Regions from separate parts of the Erythrobacter sp. JB1-7 genome, predicted to be linked through region 2. Evidence: predicted binding sites of a transcription regulator. Region 2 holds the regulator's gene; the other holds the start of a gene.
The links. Region 2 encodes LexA, which represses DNA repair genes until DNA is damaged. Its sites were predicted from a motif close to GTTCCNCNCTTGTTCT; they were not measured.
Positions count from the first base shown of each region.

Region 1: the regulator LexA is predicted to act here: its motif matches at 1,744-1,759, upstream of AC0V6W_RS14990 (ImuA family protein).

Region 1 covers NZ_CP200291.1:3,073,176-3,076,581, reverse strand. Annotated here, with positions in the region: gene AC0V6W_RS14995 (Y-family DNA polymerase) at 1-319, opposite strand, end outside; gene AC0V6W_RS14990 (ImuA family protein) at 701-1,708, opposite strand; gene AC0V6W_RS14985 (sodium-dependent transporter) at 1,812-3,245, opposite strand.
Region 2 covers NZ_CP200291.1:192,630-196,035, forward strand. Annotated here, with positions in the region: gene moaC (cyclic pyranopterin monophosphate synthase MoaC) at 1-9, shown strand, start outside; partial or broken gene AC0V6W_RS00965 (molybdopterin molybdotransferase MoeA) at 54-430, shown strand; gene AC0V6W_RS00970 (molybdopterin molybdotransferase MoeA) at 431-1,039, shown strand; gene AC0V6W_RS00975 (hypothetical protein) at 1,054-1,191, shown strand; gene lexA (transcriptional repressor LexA) at 1,409-2,122, shown strand; gene AC0V6W_RS00985 (ComEC/Rec2 family competence protein) at 2,206-3,406, opposite strand, start outside.

The DNA of each region.
Region 1 (3,406 bases), 2.9 Mb from region 2:
CGATGATACGGGCGGAAGGCGGGCCGAAATGCGCCAGCGCCCAAGCCGCGCCAGCAGTGGGCGCAATGGCCGCTCTGGTGGTGAGTTTGCGCCGGGCAAAGACGGCCTCAACATCGGCCAGCACGCGCTCTTCCCCGCCAAACAGGTGAGCGGCAGCGGTGATATCGACCAGCACGCCATCAGGCGGGTCAAGCGCGCTCCACGGCCCCCAGCGCTGCGCCCAAACGCACAGCTTTTCCAGCAGAGCAAGATCGCCTGCCGGGTCTGCCGGAGCGGTCTGGATAGCAGGGCAAAGAGTGCGCGCATCGGCCAGCATCATGCCTGCGTGGACACCAGCGCGGCGGCCAGGCGCATTGACCGCCTCAACCCGCAAACCATGCGCGGTCTCGGCGATGAGAGCGGTTGGGGGGAGAGCTGTGGGGGGAGAGCTGTGGGGGGCGGCGCGGTGGGCTGGGGCGTGGTAGGCGCGCGCGCACTAGGAGCCGGACCAATAGGACCGTGCGTGGTTGGCGGCAGAGCGGTGGACTGGGGCGCGGTGGGGGACGGCGCGGTGGGGGACAGGCCAATAGGGCCGCGCGCGGTAGGCGGCGGCGCGGTGGGCGGTGCAGCGGTCGGGGGCGTGGTGGGAGAGCGCGCGGTCGAGGGCGGCGGCGTGGTGGGGGGCGGCGCAGCGGGGGCCGTATCCGCCCCCTCCCCCGCCTCACATCCGAGCGAAAGCTGCCAGCGATCGACCGACAGTTGCACGAACCAGATAGCGAGAATGCGGCGCGGCGCAGCCTGGCGTGAGTTCGCCGATATTGGGCCTGGGGATGTTGGATTTTGGCATGTTGGATTCGCGAATGTTGGATTCGCCAAAATCGGGATCGCGGGCAATAAGATGCCCGGTGGAAAAGTTGGTAAAACCGGGCTCTCCAGCATGTACTTCATCATCTTGTAAAATCCATTTTCCAGGCAAATACCCCCTCGCGCGAAACAATTCAGCCTGCCAGGCAGGCGGTCCGGGAGCGTGAAAATTCACCCCTCTGATCTGCGAAAAAGCCCTTGGACGGGGAGCGGAAGGCGCGCTGCAAACCCGCCAGCGCATCCGCGCCGAAGACAGGTCAGCCTCCGCATCCAGCCGCACCAGCCACAGCGGAACACCATGCTTCTGCGCTGTCAGGCTCAACCGGCGCGAAGCGGTGAAATCAAGCGCGCGCGGATTGCCGACAACTTCCCCCATCACGCAAGCAAGATCGCGGCATTTCAGCCCTTCCTCCAGCGCAAACAGAACATCTTTCACCGTCTCCGCTTCGACATGGATCACCCGGCTTTGCCAAGCGCGCGGGAACCCGTGGAGAAAGGGCCGGCCGCTGCGCTGGATTGCGCGCGCTTCCTGCACCCACAAGATTGGCCGGTGGTTTTCCGCCTCTGCCAGGGAGGCACCGCCTAGCTGCGGCTTGCGCAGGAAATCGCTCGCCAAACACAGCGCCGCCCCTACCCCGCTGGCATTGTTGGTGCCTGCGAAAACCTCATTATGCAGCGCCTGATCAGCCAGCCCCGGCTGCCAGCGCCCCTCCCGCTTTCGAGCAAGCGCAGTGGCATCTCTGGCAGAATAGCTAACAGGCAAACGCAGCGACAACCGCGCAGAAGCGCCCCTGCTTTTCGCGCGCAAGGGAACAGGAAACGGATGAAGCGCATCAGCGCCAAAGGAGCGTGCTGGTTGTGTCATAGGAACGGCTTGAAAGACTCACGAGAGTCCTATCTGTTCCCATTATGTTCCACACATGGCAAGCGATTGCAACGGGATTATCGCCCCCAATCGCCGCCAAAAATCAGCCGCCCAATATTTGCGGGAAAAGGCCTGTGACCAAAATGGTCCCCACCGCCAGCGGGCATAACCACGCGATCAGAAACCGCCACACATTCAACCAAAAGCCAGACAATCCCGTCTTTTCTTCGACCAATCTGCGATCCGCGCGCCAGCCTACAAAAATAGCCGTGAAGAACGCTCCCAAAGGCAGCATAACTTTGCCTGTAAAGCCATCGACCGTATCGAGAATATCCGTCTCTGCAAACAGCGGCCAGAAACCAAGCAAGCGCACATCTGCCCACACGTTGTAGCCGAGCAAACACGCAATACCGATCAAAAACGCTGCTCCGCCAAACACCAGAGAAGACTTAGTCCGGCTCCACCCCAGCTCGCCAATTCCCCAGGCAGTTGGGACTTCGAGCAGCGAAATCGAACTGGTCACCGCCGCAACCAAGATCAGCACAAAAAACAAAAATCCGATCAGCGCGCCAGCAGGCATCGTCTGGAACGCAAACGGCAATGTCTGGAACACCAAAGTCGGGCCCGCTGCTGGATCAAGACCAACGGCAAACACAATCGGGAAGATCATCATCCCCGCCAGCAAAGCCACGCCGGTATCAGCAAAAGCAATCGTCAAGGATGTAGGCCCAAGCCCGCCGGACCCTTTGATATAAGAACCATAGGTAATGAGCCCAGCAACCCCCAAAGACAGCGAGAACAAAGCCTGTCCTAGTGCCGTGTTCATCACTTGAGGGGTTAGTTTAGACCAGTCAGGCGTGAACAGAAACGCAACCGCATCGCCCATATTGCCTGCAAACGCACCGTAAATGGTGATGCACACCAGCAGCACAAAGAACATTGGCATAAGCACAGTAGCGGCGGTCTCAATCCCCGATCCAATACCGCGCGCAACGATAAAGAGCGTCACGCCCATAAAGACGAAATGCATCGACAAAAGCAGCACAGGGTTGGCAAACAAGTCGCCCATGCGGCCCTGAATAGCTTCCTGGCTTTGCCCCACCAACGCACCGCGAAGAGGATCTCCGGCGAAAAGAGCGCTGACAAAATCACCGCCCATCACACCTGCATAATAGAGCACCCACCCCGCAACCACTGAATAGAACGAGACGATGAGAAACGCTGCGATAACGCCCATCAAACCAAACAGCGACCATTTGCCAGACACGCCCGATTTTTCTGCAACCTTGCGGATAGAACTCACCGCGTCATCTTGACCGGTGCGGCCCAGAAAAATCTCTGAGATGACAAGCGGAAGACCAAGCAGAAACACGCAGGCGACATAAAACAGCACAAAAGCTCCGCCGCCATTTTCGCCGGCCAGTGTGGGAAACCGCCAAACATTCCCCAGCCCAACTGCTGCGCCCACAGCCGCCAAAATGAACGCACTGCGCGATGACCAGCCTTCGCGTGCTGGTGAACCGGATGCTGCTACCATGTTTGAAAAGTCCCTTGTAAAGCGCATCCCCGGCGCGCTGTCCCGTATCCTGCCTTCCTGCAAGAAAATTGCGCCCGCGCCAAGAGCCAATGCGATTGCGTTCCTGCGCCTTTCCTAAGCGCCCCCAGACACGACCTTTGCCTTTGCCGCAGCCCGCCGCT
Region 2 (3,406 bases):
AGCCAGTGAGCGGGCTTCTGCCTTTGGTCGAAGCGCAGGAGCGGCTCCTCGCCATGGCCGTGCGAGGCCCGGTGGAGCAGCTTGGCGCTAGCGCAGCGCGGGGACGCTATTTGGCTGCCGATGTGACAGCGAAGCGAACTCAGCCGCCCGCGGACCTGTCAGCGATGGATGGCTATGCAATTGCAGGTGCAGGCCCGTGGCAGCGTGTGGGCGAGGCGCGCGCAGGCCAGCCCTATGACGGAGCGCTGACAGGCGGCGAATGCACTCGCATCTCGACAGGGGCGCACATGCCGCAAGGCGCAGACAGAGTGCTGATCCAGGAGAACGCAGTCATTGATGGCGTTTCTGTGGTCTTGGGCGAGGGAGAGGAGATGCCCTCCCCCAGCGCCATGTGCGCGCGCGCGGCTTCGACTTTGCGCAAGGCGACCGCGTGCTGAGCGCTGGCACGCGGATAGGCCCTGCACAGATCGCGCTCGCGCTGTCGGCTGGATGCGGTGAGCTACCCGTGCGCGGGCCGCCCAGCATCGCGATCCTTGATAGCGGGGACGAACTGGCAAGCGACCCTGCCGAGTGCGGTCCGGGCCAGATCCCTGCCAGCAATGGCGCGATGATCGCAGCCATGGTCGAAGCGCTGGGCTGCACCACCATGCGGCTTGGCCCGGTGGCCGATGACATGCAGGCGCTGGCAGAGGCCTTGGCCCAGGCGGAAAGCGCAGACATCCTCATCACATCTGGCGGTGCATCGGTGGGCGATCATGACCTCATCCAGCGCGCTTTGGCGGATTGGGGCGCGGATCTCGCGTTCTGGAAAGTGGCGATCAAGCCGGGCAAGCCGCTCATGGTGGCACAGCGCAAAGGCCAGGTGGTGCTGGGCCTGCCCGGCAATCCGGTCTCAAGCTATGTGACCGCGTTCCTGTTCGCTCTCCCGCTCGTGCGTGCAAGCCTTGGCGACAAAGCGCCCTTGCCGGCTGAGGAGACCCGGATCGCGTCCACGGCCGTGCCCGCAACCGGCCCGCGGCGCGAGTTCGTTAGGGGGTGAGCGATGGGCGGCATGTGAGCCCCGCATCTTCACAGGATTCCAGTGCCTTGCGCGCGCTTGCTGAGGCCAATTGCCTGATCGTGCGTCCCGAAAACAGCTGTGCGGTGGCGCAAGGCGAAGAAGTGGCTGTGTATAACCTCCGAAATGGCTGAATTGCAGCGGTTTGCGGGCTAACAGGGTGTTGACTTGTTCCGATTGGTTGCCTACTTGTTCCTCATTCGTTCACCTTATCGGTGATCGGGCAGCGTTCCAACCGCACTTTGCCCTTGGGTCACACCCTTTTGGCGCTGTGCCTCTTTGAACGCGTGAGTTCTGCACTGCGGGGGCTTTGTTGCCTCGCTCGAAAGTGCGTCAAAAGGAGTTTGCCTGATGCTGACGGCAAAGCAACACGAACTGATCCGCTTCATACAAGAGCGGCTTGAAGCAACAGGCATTTCGCCCAGCTTCGAAGAGATGAAAGAAGCGCTCGATCTCAAAAGCAAATCGGGCGTTCATCGTCTGATTTCGGCGTTGGAAGAACGCGGCTTCATCCGCCGTCTACCCAACAGGGCGCGCGCACTCGAAGTCATCAAAATGCCCGAAGATGCAACACCTGCTCCGCGTAAAGCATCGGGTGAAACGGCGGCGGATGATACAGTCGTCGATCTGGCGGCAGCGCGCACAGCAGCTGCGGCTCGCTCGCAGCCCGAACCTGCCAATGATGTCATCAGCATTCCGCTGCATGGCCGGATTGCAGCAGGCGCACCGATCGAAGCGCTTGAAGGACAAAGCGCGCTTCCCGTGCCAGCGGCACTGCTTGGCCCCGGAGAGCACTATGCGCTCGAAGTGTCAGGCGATTCCATGCTCGAAGCAGGCATCTTCGATGGCGATTTCGCCCTGATCAAACGGACAGACACTGCGCGCGATGGCGAGATTGTGGTTGCGCTGGTCCGCGGTGAAGAGGCGACCTTGAAGTATCTGCACAAGGATAAAGGCATGGTGCGGCTTGATCCGGCCAATGCAGCCTATGATCCGCAGGTCTATGGATCGGGTGAGGTGCAGGTGCAGGGCAAACTTGCAGGATTGCTGCGCCGCTATCACTAATTGTGTCGCGGGGGTGGGTGCGTTCCGTTCCGGCGTAAGCCTATCGGCACCCCTCCCCGCTGCGCGTCATAAGCGGGCTTGGGTCAGTCCTCAAACCCCTTCCACCAACCGTGCTCGCCTTGGCTGGCAGCAACCGTGGTGACCGTCTCTCTGCTAAGGTCAATCGCAAGACCGCCGTTCTGGCCAAGATAGCCGCGATCCGCTTTGAGCCAGCGCGGTTTGCACGAGCGCGGCAAAAAGCGATCAGCGACCACGATATCGGCCTGATCGCATGCAGCAGCCAAAGCGCGCTCTTCGATCAGATTGCGGTTGCGCGCGAGGAGAAGCACCCAGTCCCTGCCGCCTCGCTCAAGAGTGATAAGGCAGAACTCGGCAGAACACCGCGCACCAGGCCATTCGCTAAGCGGGATAGGATCGCTGGTCACGCTAGACAGTTCAAGCAGGTTATCGCGCGAATAGGAGGAACGGCTGTCTCGCAGCGAAAGCAGCGCTCTCGACCCATCAGGCTGAATGGTGGTGATCCCGACATGGCGCCCTTCCCGCCCAACCAGAATGTCGGGTATGGGGGTGGCCAGCAAAGCCGCTATCCCTGCTGCAACAGGAGCAAAACCAAACAGCCTCGCTCTGCCCGACCACAGCGCCAGCCACAGCCCTCCTGCGACAAACAGGGCAATCGTAACGCCGCCCATTTGCGGCATCAGCTTGACCGCGCCGGGTTGAGCGGAAGTGAAATGCGCAATGGCAAGCAAAGCTTCAAGCGCGCGTTCGGCGATCCACCATACAGGCGCGCCTGCACCCACCAGATCGAGAGCCAGGCCGAGCGCGATCATCGGCATCGCGATGAACGTCACCAAAGGAATGGCGATGACATTGGCCAGCGCTCCATACAGTCCAGCGCGGTGAAAATGGAACATGACAATCGGCATCAGGGCAAGCTCAATGACCAGGCCCGTCAGGAAAAGCATGGCCGTGTTGCGTCCAAATCGCTGCCACCAGGGTTCTTCGCGCGCAGCCAGAAAGGCTCTCACCGGGCCAGACGAATGCAAAGCAACAATGGCAAGGACGGCGGAAAAACTCATCTGAAAGCTGGGACCGATCACCGTCTCGGGCCACACCACCATCACGAACATCGCAGCGACCGCGACCATGCGGAACGACAGCGCATCACGCCCCAGCGCCAGAGCGCCCAGGACCAGAATGGCGGCAACGCAGGCCCTGACGGTGGGCACCTGCGCGCCTGTGAGTAAGGTGTAGGCGATACCGGCCATTGCTCCGGCTACCGCA